Regions from separate parts of the Daeguia caeni genome, predicted to be linked through region 1. Evidence: riboswitches for the same ligand, from Rfam matches in the RefSeq annotation. Region 1 holds a riboswitch; the other holds the start of a gene.
The links. Region 1 has a riboswitch for S-adenosylmethionine ahead of ACFO1V_RS11190 (O-succinylhomoserine sulfhydrylase). Riboswitches for the same ligand answer to the same signal wherever they lie in the genome.
Positions count from the first base shown of each region.

Region 1 (11,351 bases):
ATGCGTCAGCTGGGTGGTGAGACCATCATGCTCACCGGTTCGGAAATGCAGCTTGGCCGCAGCGAAACCATTGCCGATACGGCGCGCGTCCTGTCGCGCTATGTCGATGCGATCATGATCCGCACCACCGCGCATGAGCGCCTGCTGGAACTGGCCGAATATGCCACCGTGCCGGTGATCAATGCGCTGACGGATGATACGCATCCCTGCCAGATTATGGCCGATATTCTGACCTATGAAGAACATCGCGGCCCGGTCGCCGGCAAGACATTCGCCTGGATGGGCGACGGCAATAATGTGCTGCATTCTCTGATTGAGGCGGCAGCACGCTTCAGGTTCAATGTCAATATTGCAACGCCGGAAGGCAGCGAGCCAAAGGCAAACTATATTGAATGGGCACGCGCCAATGGCGCAAACATCATGTCGACGACCGATCCGGTTGTGGCCGCAACAGGCGCAGACTGTATCGTCACTGATACCTGGGTTTCGATGGGACAGGAAGACCGCGCACGCGGCCATCATGTCTTCATGCCTTATCAGGTCAATGCGGAACTCATGGCAAAGGCCGATCCGAAAGCCCTGTTCATGCACTGCCTGCCTGCGCACCGCGGTGAAGAAGTGACAGACGAAGTGATCGACGGACCGCAATCCGTCGTATTTGATGAAGCCGAAAACAGGCTCCACGCCCAGAAGGCAGTTCTGGCCTGGTGCCTGCAGGGAGTGTGAATTGAACGACAAAATTGGCAATGATCAGGGTGCGTCTGGCAGCAGGACCGCGCATCTGGGCGATTTTGGCTTTGCGGGTGATGATGCTGTCGTGCCTTTTCAGGTGGAAGGGCTTGATGTGCGTGGTCGCGCCGTACAGCTTGGCGCAAGCATCGATGCCATTCTGAAGCGTCATGACTATCCGGAAGAGGTTGCCCGCCTTCTGGCAGAGGCAGCAGTCCTCACGGTTCTGCTTGGGACCTCACTCAAATTCGACGGCAAGTTCATTTTCCAGATCCAGTCGGATGGACCGGTGGACATGCTGGTGGTCGATTTCCGCACGCCGCGTTCCATGCGCGCCTATGCGCGCTATGATGCGGAACGCCTGAAGGCAGCGGTCGCGGCCAATGAAACGCGGCCAGAACAGCTTCTGGGGCGCGGAACACTGGCGCTGACGGTCGATCAGGGGCCTTATACCCAGCGTTATCAGGGCATTGTCGCGCTTGACGGCTCAAGCCTTGAAGAAATCGCGATCACCTATTTCCGCCAGTCAGAACAGATTCCCACAGACCTCAAGCTGAGTGTTGCCAAGTTGGTTGAACGCAATGCGGAAGGCAAGCCGGTTGAACAATGGCGTGCTGGCGGGCTGATCATCCAGTTCCTGCCGGAATCCGAGTTGCGTGCGCGCAAGCGTGACCTGCATGGCGGCGATGGCGATGAAAGCACGGGCGACTATCATCCGGAAGACGATGCCTGGACGGAAGCCCGTTCGCTTGTCGCCACGATTGAAAGCTCGGAACTGACCGACCCGCAGGTTGGCTCGGAACGGTTGCTTTACCGCCTGTTCCATGAGCGTGGCGTGCGCGTCTATGATCCGGTTCCTGTGGTGGATGAATGTTCCTGCTCGCGTGAGCGGATCGAGAATGTCCTGTCCGGCTTCTCGGCTGAGGAAATCAATGACAGCATAGAAAACGGCAAGATCACCGTCACCTGCGAATTCTGCTCAAAGAGCTATGAATTCGACCCAAGGCAGTTTCTGGATAAGTAACTGACTGAAAACATTCATTTTTCAGAAAGACTTAAGGCGGCCCTGTCAGGGAGCCGCCTTTGCTTTATGCCGCTCATGCTGTTTTTCCGCGGTTCCGGACGGAAAACCGGTATCCACTTTCCTGGAACGGCTCCATTAATCAGTTCAGCGTACGCCGCTGCTCTGGCAGGTCGAGCGAAAAGGCCGGAATATCGACCTCGAATATGTCATTGCCCATGCCAAGCATCTGGTAGCGGCCGACCATCACGCCGGATGGGGTCTTCAGTGGGCAGCCAGAAGTATACTGGAAGGAGTCGCCCGGCTCCAGAATGGGCTGTTCGCCCACCACGCCTTCACCACGCACTTCCTCGACACGACCATTGGCATCCGTTATCTGCCAATAGCGCGAGCGAAGCTGTACCGTGCCATTGGAATTGTTGACGATTGTGACGCGATAACCAAAAACATAGCGGTTTTCGTCCGGATCGGACTGTTCCTCGATATAGAAGGGCTCGACGGTGATTTCGATCCCATGCGTTACCGCCTTGTACATGCCAACCCTTTCGGTGATTCCTGCATGTCACAGGCATACCGGACTGGCATGTGCAAGTGCAAGGGCCTGAAACCATGCCCGAAGAACAGTCGGTCTTGGGGCAATTCAGATTTTCACGGAAACGCTGATTGCTCCAGCATATTGTCTTTTAGCGGTTCCAGACAGACAACCTGCCCCCACTTTTCCTTAAACTGCTTTGGGAAAGACATGCGCCCGCAGGTGCAGGCGTTCGGAAGAATCTTCAGCGGGCAGCCTTCAGGGCTTCCTCGACATCTTCCAGCAGGTCATCCGTATCTTCAAGGCCGACCGAAATGCGCAGCAATCCATCCGTAATGCCAAGCTCTGCCTTGGCCTCGTCACTGAGGTTCTTGTGCGTCGTGGTGGCCGGATGGGTGATCAGGCTCTTGGCGTCACCCAGATTGTTGGAAATGCTGAAGACCTCAAGCGCGTTTTCAAACTTGAATGCGGCTTCCTTGCCGCCTTCGAGCTCCAGCGCGATCAGTGTCGAGCCGCCGCTCATCTGACGCGCAATGATTTCAGCCTGCGGATGGTCGGGACGCCCCGGATAGATCACACGCTTGACGCCCGGCTTGCCGGCCAGGAAATCGGCAATCGCCTTGGCGGATTGCGCCTGCTGGCGCACGCGGACTGGCAGGGTTTCCAGCCCCTTCAGCATGATCCATGCATTGAACGGGCTCAAGCCGGGACCCGTATGGCGGAAATAATCCTGCAACTGGGTTTCGATCCATTCGCGGTCCGACAGGATCACGCCGCCAAGGCAGCGGCCCTGACCGTCAATGTGTTTGGTCGCCGAATAGACGACGATATGAGCGCCAAGTTCAAATGGGCGCTGGAACATCGGCGTGGCAAACACATTGTCCACGATCAGCCTTGCGCCTGCTTCATTGGCAATTTCCGCCACCTTGGCAATATCAATGACTTCAAGTGTCGGGTTTGACGGGCTTTCAAGGAACATGACCTTGGTGTTCGGACGCACCGCAGCCTTCCAGTTTTCAATCTTTGAGCCGTCAATGATCGAGATTTCCACGCCATAACGCGGCAAGAGCGTCTCAACGATATAGCGGCAGGAGCCAAACACGGCACGCGCCGAAATGACGTGATCGCCAGCCTTCACCTGACAGAGAATGGCGGCGGCAACAGCGGCCATGCCCGATGCTGTGGCACGGGCCTCTTCCGCGCCTTCCAGCGCGCACATGCGCTTTTCAAACATGTCGGTCGTCGGGTTGGCATAACGCGAATAGATGAAACCCGGATCTTCGCCCTTGAAGCGGGCTTCTGCCGCTTCGGCGTTCGGATAGAGAAAGCCCTGTGTGAGGAACAGGGCCTCGGACATTTCCGCAAAGCCGGAGCGGAGCGATCCGGCATGCACCAGATCAGTTGCGGGGCGGAACTTGCGGGTCGTCTTCTTTGTCATTTGTCCAACCTGTTGAAAGCTGGTCGGCCGGGGTGAAAACCTCGGCGGCCAATAAAAAACCGGCTCTGCGAACACGCAAGAGCCGGTTTGGAATCCGCGGCCCTTTTTAGCGAATTCTTTAACGTGGCTGCAAGCCGGCCGGCAAATCACCACGGAATGACATTCCTTTATGCCTGTTGCCGGGGCGCGTCAATGCCTGTCAGGCCCATCCATAGTTGTAGAAGCAAATGGCTCAGGCGAGGCATTTGTCGCTATTTCCTGCGGAAATCCGGGATTGGCACGCGCATGATCGATCGTTTAATGCTATGGACGGTTGATTATCATGAAATTCGCAAGTCGATTTCAGTGTGCAAGCTGTAACGGAGTTAAGGGTCGATGGCGCCAAGAGAAGCGGGAATTCTGGCAGACGCGGATATTGCTGCCCTGTTTGAAGGTGGTGCACTGTCGACGGCGCGTCCGCTTGATAAGGATCAGATCCAGCCTGCAAGTCTTGATCTGCGTCTTGGCGCCAAGGCCTATCGCGTGCGCGCCTCCTTCATGCCGGGGCCGGGAACGCCGGTGGTCGACAAGCTCGAACGGCTGAAACTGCATGAAATCGATCTGACAGCCGGCGCCGTGCTTGAGACCGGCTGCGTCTATATCGTGCCGCTTCTGGAAAGCCTGGCCCTGCCATCCGAGCTTTCTGCTTCGGCAAATCCGAAAAGCTCCACTGGCCGGCTTGATATCTTCACCCGCGTGATCACCGATGGTGCGCAGGAATTCGACAAGGTTCCTGCAGGCTATACGGGGCCGCTCTATCTCGAAGTCAGCCCGCGTACTTTTCCGATTGTGGCGCGCACCGGCTCGCGCCTGTCGCAGATCCGTTTCCGCAAGGGCCGGGCACAGCTGGACGAGGTTGAGCTTGCCGAACTGCATGGCCGGGAAATTCTGGTTGCCGCCGAGCAGCCCAATATTTCCGGTGGAGGCATTGCGCTTTCGGTTGATCTCTCCGGCGGCCCCGAAAAGCTGATCGGCTATCGCGGCAAGCATCACACCGGCGTGGTCGATGTCGACAAGCGCCGCGCCTATGATGTGCTGGATTTCTGGGAGCCGATTTTCGACCGCGGTTCGCGTGAACTGGTGCTTGACCCGGATGAATTCTACATCCTCGTCTCGCGCGAGGCCGTGCATGTGCCGCCGCTTTATGCCGCCGAAATGACCCCGTTCGATCCGCTGGTTGGCGAGTTCCGCGTCCATTATGCCGGTTTCTTCGATCCGGGCTTTGGCCATAGCGCAGCCGGAGGCTCAGGCAGCCGTGCCGTTCTGGAAGTGCGTAGCCATGAAGTGCCTTTCATTCTCGAGCATGGCCAGATCGTTGGCCGTCTTGTCTATGAGCACATGCTGAATCGTCCGAAGGCGCTTTATGGTACCGATCTCGGTTCCAACTATCAGGCACAGCAGCTAAAACTGTCCAAACATTTCAAGTGATTGTCGTTGTTGCGCAGCCGGTCTGCGTCAGATGGCATTGGTCATGGGTGTCATGCACAGCGGTAAGGTGACAAATTCTGAAGCCGTGCAGCGTCGGCTTTCTGTTGGTATTGTCGTTCTGCCGGGCTTTACGCTGACGGCCTTGAGCCTGTTTCTTGATCCGTTTCGTCTTGCAGCCGATGATCGCGATCAGAGCCGACAGATCCGTTGTGCGTGGAAAATCTGCACGTTGAGCGGCGGGCCGGTTACATCGAGTTCGGGCATTGTCGTTGAGCCGACCGCCCCTTTGGGTGAGCTTGATGAATGCGATTATATCGCCATTGTCGGCGGCCTTCTTACGCAATACCAGCCGCATCAGCAAACGGTAATCGATTTCATCAAGCGGGCCGATCGCCGCGGCAAGGTGATTGTCGGCCTGTGTACGGCGGCCTTTTTTCTGGCTGAAGGCGGCCTGCTTGCTGATCGCAACTGCTGTGTCAGCTGGTTCCACCGTGATGATTTTCTGGAACGCTTTGACGGCTATACCGCCGACACGGCAAGCCTGTTTCACCAGAGTGGGAAGCATTTCACCTGTGCGGGTGGATTGGGAGCGGCAGCTCTTGCCCTTTCCATCATTGAGAATGAAATCTCGGAAGAATTGGCGCGTAAAAGTGCGTCCATCCTGCTCATTCCCTATGAAATGGTACGGGCCGAACAGCCAGCCCTGAGTTTCAGCGGGGTGCGTTCTCCGATCGTGCGCAGGGCCATTCGCATCTTTGAAGAAACACTGGAAGAACCTGTACCCATGGTTACGGTGGCGCGCAGGTTGGGCATTTCGGTGCGCCAGATGGAGCGCGCTTTCAAACAGGCCCTGGGGCGTACGGCTTTTGAGGTGCGCGAGGAATTGCGTGTCAGGCGTGCCAAGGAACTGCTCGCAGACAGCGAAATGACCCTGCTGGAAGTGGCGGTTGCCAGCGGTTTTACCGATACACGCAGCATGAACCGTTCATTCCAGCGGCAAAAGCAGAAAGCACCGCGGACATTTCGCAAGCAGTCCATTTCCTGACCGCTTGCAGAGCTGCCCTGAACCGCCTATTTCTGGAGCATGGTCGCGCTGAAGCCGCGTCGTTTGACAGGAGAAATTGATGTCTGATGGTGTAAACCGTTTTCTTGGCGACACGCCCGGACGTGTTCTGATCAAATTGATCCTGATTTCGCTGGTTGTCGGCGTGGTGATGAGCGCCTTCAACTGGACGCCCTATGATATTCTCTGGGGTATCCGGGATTTTGTCCTGCGCCTTTGGAATATGGGCTTTTCTGCCATCGCACATTTTGTCGATTATCTCATTCTTGGCGCGGCAGTGGTCATTCCTGTCTTTATTTTGCTCCGAATCCTCAGCTACCGGAAGTGATCCTGACATTTTCTCAATGTGGTTTCACGGAACAAGATGCTGAACAGAAATGGTTTTGGGCTCTCCCGGCGCGGCTTTCTCATTCTTGCCGGCGCAGTTTTGGGTGCGGGCGTCATGCCGGCCTTGAGCGCGGCTGATGATCCGACCACACTCTTCAACCAGATCCGCAAGGCACATGGCCTTGGCCCGGTGGCAACCGATGCGCGGCTTGAGGAGGCAGCGCTTTATCAGGCAAGGCGCATGGCAAGCTTCGACGAGATAGGCCATAGTGTCGGCTGGGGCAACGGCTTTGTCGCGCGCCTGCGCAAGGCCGGCATTCATGGGCCGGCAGCTGAAAATGTTGCGGCCGGCCAGCCGGATACGCGTTCGGTCTTCGATGCCTGGATGAAATCGCCGGGGCATCGCAGGAATATGCTCGACCCGGAATTTTCCCATTATGGACTTGCCTGGGCAACGCCGGAAAACAGGCCGAACTATATTTACTGGGCGATGGTGCTTGGTCGATAAATCTACAATATTGTTCGTTTTTTACCATGCGCGCCGTCGCGTTCTCACGTAGATAGGACGTGCCTCAGCTTTGGGGCAATTTGCAGAACAACCGGATTGCATGACATGGAAAATGCCCAGCCACTGAAGGGTGAGAATATCAGGCCGTTCAAGGTGACCAACCGCATGGTGCTGATGATCGCCGTGCCGATGACGCTGGCCGCCATCACCACGCCGCTGCTGGGGCTGGTTGACATGGGCGTCGTTGGCCAGATGGGGCAGGCCGAACTGATCGGCGGGCTTGCCATTGGCGCGCTGGTCTTTGATTTTCTGCTGTCGGTTTTCGGTTTCCTGCGTTCCGGTACCACCGGCCTTGTGGCGCAGGCCATGGGCGCAGGCGATGCGGTCGAAGAACAGGCAATCTTCTGGCGTGCCATCATGATTGCGCTTGCCATGGGGCTTGCCTCGATCCTGTGCCTGCCGCTCATTCTGGCGGTAACAACCGCCTTCATGCATCCAACGCCTGCTACCCGCGACGCCATGGCAACCTATGTGTCGATCCGCATGCTGGCAACGCCAATGGCGCTGATCAATTATTCCATCCTGGGTCTGGTACTGGGGCGCGGGCAGGGCGTGCTGGGGCTTGCGCTGCAATTCCTGCTTAACGGCATCAATATCGTGCTCAGCCTCTATCTCGGTCTGAAACTGGGCTATGGCATTGCAGGTGTCGCCTGGGGCACTGTCACGGGTGAAACCGTTGCAGCCCTTGTGGGACTTGTCATTGTCGTGCGCCAGTTTGGTAGGCAGACAGCAGCGCGGCCGGATCGTCGCCGGATTTTTGCCAGGGATAGGCTGATCCGCATGTTTGCGGTCAATCGCGACATCATGATCCGCTCCATTCTGCTTTTGACCGGCTTTGCCTTCTTCACCCGTGCCGGCTCTGATCTCGGGCCGGTAACGCTTGCCGCCAATGCGGTTCTGATGAATTTCTTCCTCGTTGCCGGATTTTTTCTGGATGGCATGGCGGCAGCTGCCGAACAGATCGTTGGTCGCTCGATTGGCGCACGTTACAGCCCGGCGTTCAAAAACGGCGTCAGGCTCACCTTCCTGTGGGGGCTTGTCATGTCGGGAACGGTTGCGGCCCTGCTGCTGATCTTTGGCGATCCGATCATTGCGCTTTTGTCCAAGGCGCTTGACGTGCACAGGGAAGCCTTGCGCTATCTGCCCTGGGCGGCCTTGACCGGCCTGACGGGCCTGCTTGCCTTTCACATGGACGGGGTCTTCATTGGCGCAACATGGTCGCGCGATATGCGCAACATGATGTTTCTGTCGCTTCTGTTCTTCCTTGCCGTGCTGTTCACGCTCAAGCCTGTGATGGGCAATCACGGGCTTTGGCTGGCGCTTAATCTATTTCTGTCGATCCGCGGCATCACGCTTTTGTTCGTGCTGCCGCGCAGATACCGCACGGAATTTGCGGTTTAAACCGACCGCGAAGCCCATTCCTTGGTTTCGCGGTCGCGGAAGGCGGAAATATTGTCCACACCTTCGCGTTTGACGGCATCAGAAAGCCCGCGCAGGATTTCTGCGGCAATGCCGGGGCCACGATAGATCATGCCGGTATAAAGCTGCACCAGATCGGCGCCGGCCTTGATCTTGGCAAGGGCGGTTTGTGCGCTGTCAACACCGCCAACACCAATGAGCGGCATATCGGCACCAACGCGCTCGCGCATGCGGGCGAGCACGATGGTCGAGCGTTCAAACAGCGGCACACCGGAAAGTCCACCGGCTTCATTGCGGTATTCCTGATTTTTCAGCCCCGTGCGCGACAGGGTGGTGTTGGAAACAATGATGCCATCGAGCTTCTGTTCCAGCGCTTCGGCGGCAATGTCATCCAGCTCTTCGTCAACAAGATCAGGCGCGATCTTGAGAAAGATCGGACGTTTCAGCGTGCATTTGCTGCTTTCTTCCTCGCGTGCTTCCAGAACGCGGCTCAACAGTTCATGCAGTGAAGCACGCGCCTGAAGATTGCGCAGGCCCGGCGTATTGGGCGAGGAAATGTTGATGGTGAAATAGCGCGCCAGCTGATAGAATTTGCGGATGCCTTCGACATAATCGGCAATGCGGTCTTCTGCATCCTTGTTGGCGCCAATATTGACACCGACAATGCCGCTATTGCCTGCGCGCTGGGTCAGGCGCTTGAAGGCGGCCTCATGACCCTCATTGTTGAAGCCCAGGCGGTTGATAACGGCACAGTCTTCCGGCAGGCGGAAAATGCGCGGCCGCGGATTGCCGGATTGCGGGCGCGGCGTGATCGTACCAACTTCGGCAAAGCCGAAGCCAAGCTGAAGCAGTGCATCCGGCACTTCGGCATTCTTGTCATAGCCGGCTGCCATGCCGAGCGGATTGGGAAATTTCAGCCCGGCAACAGCAAGGGCAAGCGCCGGATCAGCCGGAACAGTCGCACGCGCCAGCCGCGTTTTCAGCACCGCAATGGAAAGGCCATGGGCTTTTTCGGCTTCCATGCAAAACAGTGCGCGTCGTCCGATTGTTTCAAAAACGCTGGTCATTCTTGGTTCAGCTCCGGGAATATATGCAGACCATCTTCATTGATCGGCAAGGGCTCAACCTTCACCACCGCGTGCAGCGGCAGATCGGCATAAAGATGCGGAAATAGATCACCACCGCGCGAAGGCTCATATTTCAGTGTCGGCCCAAGGGCGTGTGCATCAATGCTAAGCAGAAGCAGATCGTTCTGTCCGGCAAAATGTTTTGCGGCAGTCTCGCGTACTTGGGCAGCGGTTGAAAAATGGATGAAACCGTCAGCCTTGTCGACTGGCGCCCCGCTGAACACCCCGTCCGCTTCGGCCTGCTGCCAAAGCGCGCGCGGCGTGATCTTGTAGATGATCCTGTGTGTCATGGCCTGCTCTCTAGTCTATTTTGCCCCAAAATGGAAATATCGAAATGTGAACCCGGATAATCAGTAATCAATAAAATATTGATTCATCGCTGCGTGGGCTTCGATTTTTGACGTATTGTCTCCATATAAGGGAAAGCCACACGGAGGATCGACGCCATGATACAGCGAAAGAAGACTATGTCTGCGCTTGCCTTTTCTGCAACGGTTCTGGGTCTGGCAATAGGCGCGACTGGCGCTGTGGCTCAGGATGCAAGCCGTTACAGCCTTGAGAAGATGGATAATGGCTATATTCGCTTTGACAGGCAAACGGGTGCTATGTCCGTCTGTACGGGATCGGCGACAGAGCTCACGTGCAAGATGGCGGCCGATGACCGCGCGGCCTATGAACATGATCTTGGCCAGTTGCAGGAACGGGTGAAAAAGCTTGAAGACCGGCTTGCAGCACTTGAGAAAAAGGATGCGACGGCAGGGCTGCCGTCGGAAGCCGATTTTGAAAAGTCGATGAGTTATATGGAGCGTTTTCTGCGCCGTTTCATGGCGATTGCCAAGAGCTTTGAAAGCGAGCCGGAAAAACCTTCGACCGATACCATGCCCGGCCGCACCTGACCGGACCGGATAGCCGGATGGATTGCCTGAAAAAGACATCAGCCCAAACCGGTGCCGGCTTGGGCTGATTATTCAGATTGCCCTATTCGGCAAAGCGTTTTGTCGCCTCGATCAGGGCATGCACAATGCCGGGTTCTGTCACGGCATGGCCGCTGTCTTCAATGATCTGCAGCTCAGCTTCCGGCCAGACTTTTTTCAACTGCCAGGCATTGATGAAGGGCGTGCACATGTCATAGCGTCCATGAACGATGACGCCCGGAATATGGCGAATGCGGTTCACATTGCGCAGCAACTGGTCGTCGGATTCAAGGAAGCCGCGATTCTGGAAATAGTGGCATTCGATACGTGCGAATGCGACGGCAAACTGGTCTTCGCCAAAGGCATCTTCCCGTGCCGGATCCGGTTGGACGGAAAGAACCGAACCTTCCCAGCGTGACCATCTGCGTGCGGCTTCCAGTTGTACCTGCGGATCTGGATCTGTCAGGCGCTTGTAATAAGCGGAGATCATGTCACCGCGTTCTTCTTCCGGAATATGTTCGTAATAGGATTCGAACTTGTCCGGGAAGATGATGCTGGCGCCGTTGGTATACATCCAGTCCACTTCAAAACGGCGCATCAGGAAAATGCCGCGCAGGACGAGTTCGGTCACCCGTTCCGGGTGGGTTTGCGCATAGGCAAGGCCTAGGGTCGAGCCCCATGAACCGCCGAAGACCTGCCATTTGTCGATGCCGAGATGGGAGCGGATATGTTCCATATCGGCAACC
Region 1 covers NZ_JBHSEL010000111.1:6,857-18,207, reverse strand. The annotation lists gene argF (ornithine carbamoyltransferase) at 1-726, shown strand, start outside; gene ACFO1V_RS11200 (Hsp33 family molecular chaperone) at 662-1,753, shown strand; gene apaG (Co2+/Mg2+ efflux protein ApaG) at 1,893-2,285, opposite strand; gene ACFO1V_RS11190 (O-succinylhomoserine sulfhydrylase) at 2,527-3,720, opposite strand; SAM riboswitch at 3,805-3,883, opposite strand; gene ACFO1V_RS11185 (2'-deoxycytidine 5'-triphosphate deaminase) at 4,096-5,187, shown strand; gene ACFO1V_RS11180 (GlxA family transcriptional regulator) at 5,255-6,232, shown strand; gene ACFO1V_RS11175 (DUF6460 domain-containing protein) at 6,312-6,578, shown strand; gene ACFO1V_RS11170 (CAP domain-containing protein) at 6,615-7,085, shown strand; gene ACFO1V_RS11165 (MATE family efflux transporter) at 7,191-8,546, shown strand; gene ACFO1V_RS11160 (quinone-dependent dihydroorotate dehydrogenase) at 8,543-9,631, opposite strand; gene ACFO1V_RS11155 (DUF952 domain-containing protein) at 9,628-9,981, opposite strand; gene ACFO1V_RS11150 (hypothetical protein) at 10,138-10,587, shown strand; gene pip (prolyl aminopeptidase) at 10,670-11,351, opposite strand, start outside.

Region 2 (11,351 bases), on a different contig from region 1:
GATAAAAGTTCGCCATCGATTTTGAGGCTGCCGCCATTGCCCGGAAGGCTCACCACATTGCGGGTGGTGATCGGCAGATCGATCGGGCGAACCGGCAGTGTCAAATTCTGCTCAACGGAAAGGCCGGCATCATTTGCCACGCGAATGATCAGGCTGCCAGAGCCGGTGGCACTTGCCTTGAGCGGCAGTTTGAGTGTTTTCCGTTTGCCGCCTTGCAGTGTCACGGTTTCAGGGATTGAATCTTGCGCGATATGCAGATTGTCACTGGTTTCAATCGTCAGATGATAATCACCATCTGGCGTATCCGTATTGGCAAGATCGAGCGTAACTGTCGCCTCATCGCCCGGTGCCATGAAACGCGGCAGACCGGCTGTCAGCACGATCGGGTCCCGGATGATGACATCGGTTGAGGCATGACCAACGGCATTCTTCGTCCAGGCCACGGCCATGACACGCGCGGTGCCATTGAATTGCGGAATGTTGAATTCAATGGTTGCCTTGCCTTCATTGTCGAGTTCGACGGGGCCGGAGAAGAAAGCGACAAGTTTTTCCGTGGGCGGGCTTCCTTCCACGGCCATGGTGCCGCCGTCGCCGCCAGTGCGCAGCCTGCCGGTGGTGCCGAGCGAGCCGTCAATCAGACGGCCATACATATCACGCAGCTCCAGCCCCAGCTGACGCTGACCAAAAAACCAGTTTTCCGGATTTGGCGGCTGATAACGGGTGAGGTTCAATATGCCGACATCAACCGCAGCCACCATGACATAGGCCTGTTCGCCGCCGGCATTTTGAACCTCTACAGGGATGACGAGCGGCCCGCGCGGCGTGATTTTTTCCTGCGGTGAAAGCTTGACCGACAATTGGCGCCCGGCGGGGTCAACCTTCAGCCATTTCAGGCCAATGGCGCGCGCTGGCATGCGGCTTTCACTCGCCTCGCCGGGGCGGAACAGTGTTGCCGTCACATAGGCGCCGGCCCCCAGATCTTCTGTCACCGGAATATCAACCGTCGTGCCGCCTTCCGGCACATGGGCTGTGAAGGTCTTGATCAGCTTTTCCGCGCCAACAACAACCAGCAATTCACCGGCAAAACGGGGACTTACCCGCAGTTTTGCTGTCTCGCCCGTCCTGTATTGTTCCTTGTCGAGGGCAATTTCCAGGCCATCCGGTGTTTCGGTGGAGGTTGCCTCGACAAACCAGCCGGCATCAAACTCATGGCTCGACATCGGGCCGGTACCATTTGGCGCCTCAACTTCGAGGCGGTAACGCCCCCAATCGACCGGCAGGGCAAGTTCGGCCTCGGCGTCGGCGTGAAGGTCAATCTGGCCATTGGCAACGGCCCTGGTGACGGTTACCGGCTCATAGTTCCAGCTGCTGCCGCTGCGAAACCACTGATAACGGCGCTCGATCCTGTTGAGCGACCAGTTGGCGCCATCAATGGTCTTGCGGTTGCCCTGATTGTCGGTGGCAATCAGCCGGAATCTTGCCGTGCCGCCTTGCGGCACTTCATTGCCGGTAAAGTCGGGATGGATGCCGATCATGTCGCCCTGCGGGCGGATGGCAAGGTCGAGCTTGCGTTCAACGGCACGACCGCCGCTTTCGCGCATGCGAATGGCTATATTGGCATTGACCAGTTGCGTGGTGGAAGGCAGTGCATCAATGCTGACAGGGAAGGTTGCCTTGCCCTTGGCATTGGTTGGCGGCAGATCATCCAGCGCGATGCGGTTTGCCTCGCCCCTGTCTTCATCGGCAAGGCCAAAATGATAGCCCTTGAAACGCGGCCATTCGCGCGTGGTGGAAAGGGTGATTTCGCCTTCAAGCGCAAGATCTGCCGCCGGTGCGCCATAGAGGAAACGGCCATCGACGCTGATATTTGCGCTTTCACCGGCGGCAATTTCCGTCTTGTCGGCGGTCAGATCAAATTCGATGCGATCCGGCACGAAATCCTCAACCAGAAACATCTGGCTGGCGATGGCTGGCTGTTTCGGGTCGGTGTGGATTGCCAGCCGCCATGTGCCGCGCATGGCATTGGGCGTCAGCGTCAGGTCAACCACATGGCCGCCCATCTTTGAACTGTCGGAGACAAGGCGGCGATCTTCCACCCCATCCGGGCGGGTGAAAATGAAGGTAAGCGGCAGGTTTTCAATCGCTCTTGCCTGATCGTCACGGGCAAGGGCGGCGGCATGAACGGTTTCGCCCGCGCGATAAATGCCACGTTCCGTCCAGGCAAAGATGTCAAGGGCCTTGGGAGCGGGGCGTCCCGTCACGCCGCGATCGGAAAGGTCAAAGCCGGCGCGGGTCATGTCGAGGAACACGAAATCCTCTTCTCCCTGGCTTGCCATCATGACGGCGGGCGCAAGACCCTCTGAGCCACGCGCAAGACCCGGCGCAAAGATGGCCATGCCGTCGCTGCCGGTTACGGCTTCACCCAGGATTTCATTGTTGCGTGCAAGCAGGGTCAGCTTGATGTCGGAAAGCGGCTTTGCACTTGAAAGCGAACGGGCAAAGACGTGAATGCCGTCCTGTCCGGTATAGGTGGAAAGCCCGATATCCGAGACGACGAACCATTGCGTCGCCTTGGCCTCATAGCTTTCCTGCTTGCTGATCACAGGCTCGGCTGTCAGCACATAGACGCCGGGCTTGCGTTGCGGCAAGATCTCGTCAATAGGCACACTTGTGGTGGTTTCCCGGTTCAGCACATTATTGGCGATCTCGATCTCGCCTTCCCAGATGCTGGTGCCAAGCTGATCGGAGACGGTGGAAATGTCATAATTGTCGAGCTGGCGCAAAAACTGATAGCCGGACAAGAGCTGCGCCAGTGAACGGTCGCCAATGCGGTAAAGCTTCAGCCTGACCGCATCCATATTGATGCTGACCAGCGGAATGCCGCGCCGTGCCTTGGCAGGCAGAACAAAACTGTCGCCGGTAAAGCGCACCGAGGCCGGACGATCCTGCACATAGATCGAAAGATTGACCGGGGCTGGCAGGCTCTCGCCAATGGCGGCAGGCAGGCCGGAACGGAAGGTCACATCATAATGGCGGCCATGTTCCAGCCCCTCGACGCAGATCTGCCGGCCCTTGGCTTCAATGGCCTGTGGGGTCTTGTTGTCAAGCTTGACGAAACTGGCGTAATCAACGCCAGCCTTGACCAGATCTTCGGAAAACTGCGCGCAGATGCGCGGGCTGACATTGTCATTGTCAACGCTGTGATCAACGATGCGAAAACCCTTGCGCGCTTTCAGATCCTCATAGGCCGCACGCACCGGCCCGGAATTGACCAGTTCCAGACTGGCTTCATAGGCCTGCAGGGCAGGGCGAGACAGCTCACGGCGCTCCAGCGCTTCTGCCATGAGGGCAAGTGCGGCAGCGCGGTCGGTGCGGCTGCGCGAGGTCTGATAAGCATGCCATGCGGTAGAAGTGGCATTGCGCTGTAATCTGGCCTTTTCCGGGTCGTTCGACGGTTCTGTCGCCATGATGGCGCGCGCAAGCTCGATCCAGATCCTGCTGTCATCCGGGGAGCTGTTTGCTGCGGCGGCATAATAGGCCATGGCATTGCGTGGATCGCCATTGGCAAGCGCCTCGCGCGCGGCGGCCAGATTTTCCCCACGGCCCAGGGCGTTGTCCGTCCTGGCAAGATCTGCCGTATAGCGGCGGGCCTCTGCAACCAGATTATCGGCAAGGAAGCCGAGGGCAGGCGGGGCGCCCATATCGGCTTCGGCGGCCACGGTGACGACCTTGCCGGCAACAGAGCCGGGTGCCGGATTGAGCGTGTTGAAATCCGATTTCAGGAAACACCATTTCGCCTTCACATTATAGGTGAAGGCGCGGCAGGCATTGTCGCCAAGACAGGCCGTCTTGCACTGGTCAAGCGTCACATTTTTCTGGGTGCGCAGATCAAAGCCGAAATAATCGCTGTCATCCGTCGTAACAACCTTGCGGGTTTCCGCAGCTTGGGAAACGCTGATGCCGATTGCACAAAAGGCAAGGATGGCGATCGACAGAAAGAACTGGCGCATGGAACCAGACATTGTTTCCCTCACAAATAGGTTTCATGACAATATGAACTGCAGTCATTTGAAAAATGAGCAGATCGCGATCATTGGTTCGTGTCAAGCTTGTGAAAGAAAAAGGCGGTTTGCCTGCGCGCGGAGCATGAAACGCTGTAGCCTTTTGACTTGTCATAACCGGTCAATGAGCGGCCATGACAGGGATGGAATTGAGCGCGTGGCAGGCCAGGCTATACGCAGACAGCCGCCTTGTCGTCGGATGAGGCTGCTTCCCAGCTCAGAAATCATCCTCGTGACGCATGTGCCGCACATAGGCAAAAGCCGTGCCGATCAGGATCGGGGCCAGAACGAGTGCCATCCAGAAGAAAATGCTGCTCATGTTCAATCCTCCCTGCGCCTTTATGTATTTCATGGCGCTTCATGCCCGCCTGCCGCAGCCGGAATGCGGGACAGGACCATTGTAGCACAGAAAGCGAGCACAGGCATCATCGGCAGGCAGGGCGGGGGAAGGGCCGCTTCCCCATGCAGGGCGCAGCGCAGGCAAGCAATGATTTTGCGAATTCGCTTGCCGGGAAAGCAGACTGTACCAGCTTGCCGGTCGCAAGGATGCAATTCCGGTTGCGTGTTGGCGCAAGTTTGATTAGAAGGGATGCAACATCAAGAGTTGGGGAGACGCCCAACGCCAACCTGCCATTCCGGGCAAGGTGGTACTCCCGATAGGGAGGATGTGGCCAGCCGGCAATTATACGGATCAAGCCACAGGCGTCTGCACCAATAAAACAAGGACAGACGCAACATGCCGATCAAGATACCTGATGACCTGCCTGCAACCAGCGTGCTTGAAGCCGAGGGTGTTATGGTCATGCGTGAGGCGGATGCCATTCGTCAGGATATCCGTCCGCTCAGGATTGGCCTGCTCAATCTGATGCCGAACAAGGTGACCACCGAAACGCAGATTGCGCGCCTGCTTGGTGCTACGCCCCTACAGGTGGAGCTTACTCTGGTGCGCATCACCAACCATGTCGCGCGTCACACGCCGGCTGATCACATGCTCTCCTTTTATCTGCCATGGGAAGAGGTGAAGGGCGAGAAGTTTGACGGTTTTGTCATCACGGGTGCGCCGGTCGAGCGTCTGCGGTTCGAGGACGTGACCTATTGGGACGAAATGCAGCGCGTGTTTGACTGGACGCAGACCAATGTGCATCGCACGCTGACGATCTGCTGGGCCGCGCAGGCGGCGGTGCATCATTTTCACGGCATGCCAAAATATGAGCTGCCGCAAAAGGCCTCCGGCATCTATCGTCAGCGCAATCTGGCGCCAAGCTCGCCCTATCTGCGTGGTTTTTCAGATGATTTTTCCATTCCCGTCTCGCGCTGGACGGAAGTGCGCAAGGCCGATATTCCGCAGGACAGCGGCCTGGAGATTCTGGTTGACAGTGCCGAGACCGGGCTTTGCCTGCTGCATGATCCGCGTCATCGCGCGCTGCACATGTTCAACCATGTCGAATATGACACGACATCGCTGTCGGACGAATACTTCCGCGATGTCCAGCTTGAGCCGAACACGCCGGTTCCGGCCAATTATTTCCCGGACAATGATCCGACCAGGCCGCCGGAAAATCGCTGGCGCAGCCATGCACATCTTCTATTTGGCAACTGGATCAACGAGATGTACCAGTCAACGCCTTATGATCTGGCCAGAATCGGTCGGGAATGAACAAAAGAGCCGGGCGGGCGATCCGTCCGGCTTTATGATTCCGCCCGATCGGCAGGCAAGCAGATTATCCGGTCACGCGGGCAAGCCAGCGATGCCAGTCATGTTCCGAACCATAGAAGACATTGAGATCAATCTTCTCGTTCACGCCATGTGACAGGCCAGAGCCGGAATATTGCCAGAACAGCCAGCGGCGTCCCTTGTAGACCTTGCTTGGATGTTCCTTGACGGCGCGCAACCAGAATGGATAGTCGAGAAACGCGCCTTCCAGATTGTCGCGGTAGAAATCCGGCGTCGTATAGATGATCGGGCGCTTGCCATAGTGCTTTTCGAGCCTGTCCATGAAGACCTGCATCTTTTCCAGCACCTGTTCGCGAGACAAGCGGCGCTTGCACGAGGAATCCCCGTTCCATTCAACGTCAATCACCGGCGGCAGGGCGTTCGGATCCTTCGGCACATTGCGAATGAACCAGTCTGCCTGGTGGCTGGCATAACGGCACCAGTAGAAGAAGTGATAGGCGCCGCGCTTGATGCCGGCCGCATCCGCGGCATGCCAGTTTTTCATGAACATCGGATCGAGATGGTCGCCGCCATCGGTGGCCTTGATGAAGGCGAAATTGGCGCCCTGTGTGCGCAGGCGCGCCCAGTCGATATTGCCCTGCCAGCGTGAGACATCGACACCATGCACCGGATGGCGCAAGGGCGAGGCCTTGCCGAAATTGATGGGCTTTGCATCGCGGAAACGATGGGCATAGATCTTGTGCCGCGTTTCACGGCTCAGGCGCCTGACCGGATAGGCTGACATCTGGGACGCAGATACCTTGATCGGCTTTTCAACGACATTTTGCGGACGCTGTGCTGGCTGCGGCACGACGGCAGGCGGGGCTGCATTGAACTGGGCAGCTTGCGGAACCGGGCCAGCCCAGGCAAGGGACGGGCTGTCTGGTGCTGTCTGCTGTGGCGCAGGCTCGGCTGCAGCCACGGGGACTGAGGGGCGCACAACGGATCCCGTTGTTTCCGCCGAAGTTCCAGCCTGCATCATCAGCCCGTCCACGCCTGAACTGGATGTGCAGCCGGCAAGCGCCATGCTGGAGACAATGAGAGCGGAAACAACCGATTTACGCATTTTTACCCGTACGCAACAAAGGAGAATATTGGTTAAAACCCAATTCTTGACAGAAGCTTACCGGGAAATGCTGAATCCAAAGTTTACGTGGCAGAAATGGCTGTGGGGTTTGAGCTTTTCACATTGCGGCGCGGCAGGCCAAAGCGCCATGCCTGATCGGATCAGGCGCTCAAACAGGCTGGTCACTGGCCTGTCACAGTGATTTTGGCGGTGCGATCGTGCTGTTGCTATCGGTCTCTCTGGGCTGGCTGTGCTTGACGCTTGCCACCTTGACCATGATTTCGGCAATCCTTGCCGGATCCTTGATGCCGCATTCAAAAATCTGGGTAATCTCACGCGCCATTTCATCGCGAAAGGGTGAGGTAATGGCGCAACGATTCAGCCTCTCACAGGAGAGCAGATAGGCAGACTGCAGGTCATTGAGTTCTTCAGGGGTAAATCGGCCGAGATAGAAATCTCTGGAGAACGGCATCTTATTGAAACTCTGGAACTATTTATAAAGCACTCTTGCGGTATTGTCACAATGCATGGCATCAATCCGCCGACGCAGATGGAACTATGGCAGCAATAATGCCATAATGCAAGCCTATTGTTTGCGGAAATATGAACAATTAACGAAATAAATTTGCCAATTGTCGAACAGTAGTGTGGAAGGCAAAGGTGCGCGTCAGAATCGGTATTGTCACAGTTTCAGATCGGGCAAGCAGGCGGGAATATGAAGACCTGAGCGGCCCGGCAATCGAGGCATGGATCAGATCAGCTGTCATAACACCTTATGACATTGTCAGGCGGGTGATTCCGGATGGTATGGAATCGGTGCGTGATACGCTGATTGAGCTTTGCGATCATGTCGGCTGCGACCTGATCCTGACCACGGGTGGTACAGGTCCCTCGCCGCGCGATGAAACGCCTGAAGCCATGAAGGCGGTTCTGCACAAGGAGTTGCCGGGCTTTGGTGAGCTGATGCGCCGTGTGAGCCTTGAGCAGACACCAACGGCCATCCTGTCGCGCCAGACGGCAGGCAGTCGCGGCAAGAGTTTCATACTCAATCTGCCCGGAAAGCCGGCTTCCATTGCGCTCACCCTGCAGGCGGTCTTCCCTGCGATACCTTATTGCCTTGATCTGATCGGGGCAGGGCGGATTGAAACGGATCCGGTCGTGGTGAAGGCGCATCGTCCGGCATGAGGCAAGGCGTTCCTGTCCTTCACAATATACCGGAGCGAACGGTTTCATGCGCGGGAGACGACGTGCAACCCTTACGGCAATGGTTTTATAAACTTAAATATAACATTGAGATTATAGTATAATACATGGCAGCGTAAGGTCTCTTTCGTAACAGACCATCCACTGACTTCATCTTCATACGCTTGTGCTGCCTGCAATCTGCAAGCCTGTTTTGCGCAATTGTACTATTTCACCGCTTGCATTCCGCAAATTGCCTGCTGAACAATGACAGGCAAAAAGAGGGGCGCCAGTGAAGCCAGTTGATGAACTGATTAGTCATGGCGGAGAGCTCCGCCAACCTCATGAGTTTCTCAAGCGCTGGCTTGATGAGCAGCATCCGGACAACAATCAGCTCGGCAATGAAATCGCCGAAGCCTGCAATTTCTATTGAGAAGACGCCATGCTGCTCAATATCCGGCATGTTTCGCATTATTCCTATGGATACCCGGTTCCCGATGCCGTGCAAAGGCTGCATCTCCTCTCCGTTCCCGGCAGAGTGTACTGAAATGAGATGCCGCGCTTGAAGGTGGCGTGCAGGAAGTGAGCCATATTGATGGCTTCGGCAACAGGACTGACCCTGTCCAGCATCACCGCCACGTCACCGGGATTGTCATTACGGCAAGCGGTGTGGTCGAGGATCGGGTGGGGGCCTGGCTGGGTCTGGTTCGATGCGGCAAACAATATCTGTTCCAATGACTGCTATGTGAGTCTTGCAACTGGCTTGATTGTCGTGATGCAGCGCTGATCTCCGGCATCAGGCTTGGCGGCACGGAGGAAAGTCTTGCGTTCACATCAATGTCGGGCAGTGATGGTTTGATGGCCGACTCTGCAGTGCATTGTCCTGAGAGATACCATAGACGACATGCCATACGGAATTGCCAATAACCTGTTATGTTGGAATGCGGATTGATCACGGGCTGATTTTCATGTCCGATACGTGGACGAATGCAGGCCTCGACAAAATCCCTACATTTTCAAAAAATGCGCAGCTGATCGGTTCCGGGTGATCGTCATGCTGTCGGCGGGCAGTCTGGCAACAATCCAGGCAGTTTCAAGCCTGCTGGAAGAGCGTATGAAGGCGCCGGGTGATCGTCATCCGAGCCTGTTTGAAGCGCCGTTCATGTTCCATGCGGCGCGCCTTGTCGGTGAAACGGGCAAGGAAGTCATCCCACCTCGGCCAAAGGCAGTCAGAATGCCGATGCCTTCGGCACGTCCTCTATCGGTGGGCAGATCAGGGGCGGTCAGCCCTGACTGTTCTATATTTATCCGGAAGGCAATTTTATCGAATGCTCACCCGATACGTCGTTTTCCAGATCGGTGAACACAAATATGGCAAGCCGATTCTCGTGTGGCCTACAAGAAAGAGATGAGCTTCGAAGGGCGCTCAATCTTTTGCTGCTTTCATTCGTTTCAATCCCGAAGGCCAATCTTTCTGAGGTCTGCCGCTTGATATGCAGATCTACGAGGCTGACAGTCTGGAGCTTGGTGAAAGACATCGTTTCACGGCGGCTGAGCCATTATCAGGCCGTTTGGGAACATTGCTCTGTCGCATTGCAGTCTGCGCTCGACCAGCTGCCGGCGTTTCGCTTTGACAAGTGCGTTGTCTTACGATCGAAAAAAAGGGCCGGCGTTTTAGCCGGCCCTGGCTTGAAATGGGGGGTTAGCCAAAAACCTTGAAACGCTCCTTGTCGTCCATGAAGTCCTTTTCGCCAAATGGCTGTTCATTGGAGCCAAATGGCATCTGGGCGCGCAGCTTCCAAGAAGCAGGAATGTTCCATTCAGCCGCAACCTCGGCATCAATCAGCGGATTGTAATGCTGCAGGCTTGCACCAATGCCGACATTGGCCAGCGTCGTCCATACGGCAAGCTGTGCCATGCCGCTCGACTGTTCCGACCAGAGCGGGAAATTGTCAGCATAAAGCGCAAACTTTTCCTGCAGGTCCTTGACCACATCCTGGTTTTCATAGAACAGAACCGTGCCGGCGCCAGCAGCAAAGCCATTGATACGCGCTTCCGAAGCAGAAAAATCTTCGGCAGGAACAATCTTGCGCAGGGCTTCCTTGACAAAATTCCAGAATTTTTCGCTTTCAGCGCCAAACAGAATGACAGCACGTGAGCTCTGCGAGTTGAAGGCGGAAGGTGAGTGCTTGATGGCTTCCTGAATGAGTTCGCTCGTCTGTTCCTTGCTTATTGGAAGGTTCTTGCCCAGTGCATATTGGGTTCGACGCTTTTTGAGGAAAGTGAGAGGAGCCTGATACATATTCAATTCCTGTCTTGGCACAATTGAAATGCCGTTTGGTTAATCATCTGAATGCGTTAATGTTCTAGGATATGGGTGTTGAACGGCTCAATACCAGTCCCGGTTTCAGTTACAGACTGTCTATAGACTGTCAACGATATGTGTTCAAAAGCAGATCGACCTTGCGCCGCAGGAAAGAAACGGGAATGATCTTTCTCCTTTTTGCCATTAGCAAGACAGGAAAATGCATGGCATGGCTTTACAAGCAGCAGCCAATCATGGAACCTACCAAATTGGTGGGATTTGGGCCGCTCGGGAGCCGGCTTCTGTCCGGAACTGGGGAAGAACAAGGAAGAGGCTGATCTACAAGTGGCCAGGGAGATCTGGTGATATGATGAAAGGTGCCAGCATTTGAAATCATTCATCATTGTCGGCGGCGGCGCCAGTGGCGTCATCATGGCAGCACAATTGTTGCGGCGTGGCGGACGTGTCGTTCTGTTCGAACTCACCGGCCAGATTGGCGCCGGCATTGCCTATTCGACGGAAAATCCCAACCATCTGCTCAATGTGCGCGCTGGCAATATGAGCGCCTTTCCGGATGATCCGGATCATTTCTTCAATTGGTTGCAGGCCTGCGGACTTCCACCGCGTGAAGGGGGCTGGGAAAAGCAGAGTTTTGTACCGCGGCGGCTTTATCGCAACTATCTGGAATCGCTGTTGCAGTCCTATCTGGATGCAGGTGACAGGCGCCTTGTCATTCATCAGGATGAAATTGTCGATACGATGCTTGAGGCTGGCAAGCCGATTGTCGTGACGGAAAGCGGCAAGCGTTTTTCTGCCGATGTCGTGATTTTTGCAACCGGTAATGAACCGTCCGTGACCAGTTCCGGCAGCCAGGTCAGCGAATACTGGACGAGCAATGGCATGTTCGACATTGCGCCGGATCAGACGGTTGCGATTTTCGGAACGGGCCTGTCAATGGTTGACAGTGTTCTGTCTCTGCTGGATCGCGGCCATCAGGTGCCGATTCATGCCATTTCCAGACGT
Region 2 covers NZ_JBHSEL010000045.1:6,430-17,780, reverse strand. The annotation lists gene ACFO1V_RS05840 (alpha-2-macroglobulin family protein) at 1-4,010, opposite strand, end outside; SAM-I-IV-variant riboswitch at 4,651-4,757, shown strand; gene ACFO1V_RS05835 (homoserine O-succinyltransferase) at 4,798-5,718, shown strand; gene ACFO1V_RS05830 (GH25 family lysozyme) at 5,783-6,841, opposite strand; gene ACFO1V_RS05825 (hypothetical protein) at 7,035-7,313, opposite strand; gene mog (molybdopterin adenylyltransferase) at 7,502-8,026, shown strand; gene ACFO1V_RS05815 (hypothetical protein) at 8,256-8,486, opposite strand; gene ACFO1V_RS05810 (hypothetical protein) at 8,597-8,761, shown strand; gene ACFO1V_RS05805 (Ntn hydrolase family protein) at 9,078-9,386, shown strand; gene ACFO1V_RS05800 (nitroreductase family protein) at 9,726-10,325, opposite strand; gene ACFO1V_RS05795 (FAD/NAD(P)-binding protein) at 10,716-11,351, shown strand, end outside.
Region 2: it holds a riboswitch for S-adenosylmethionine, as region 1 does, so the genes downstream of both, ACFO1V_RS05835 (homoserine O-succinyltransferase) here and ACFO1V_RS11190 (O-succinylhomoserine sulfhydrylase) in region 1, are expected to answer to the same signal.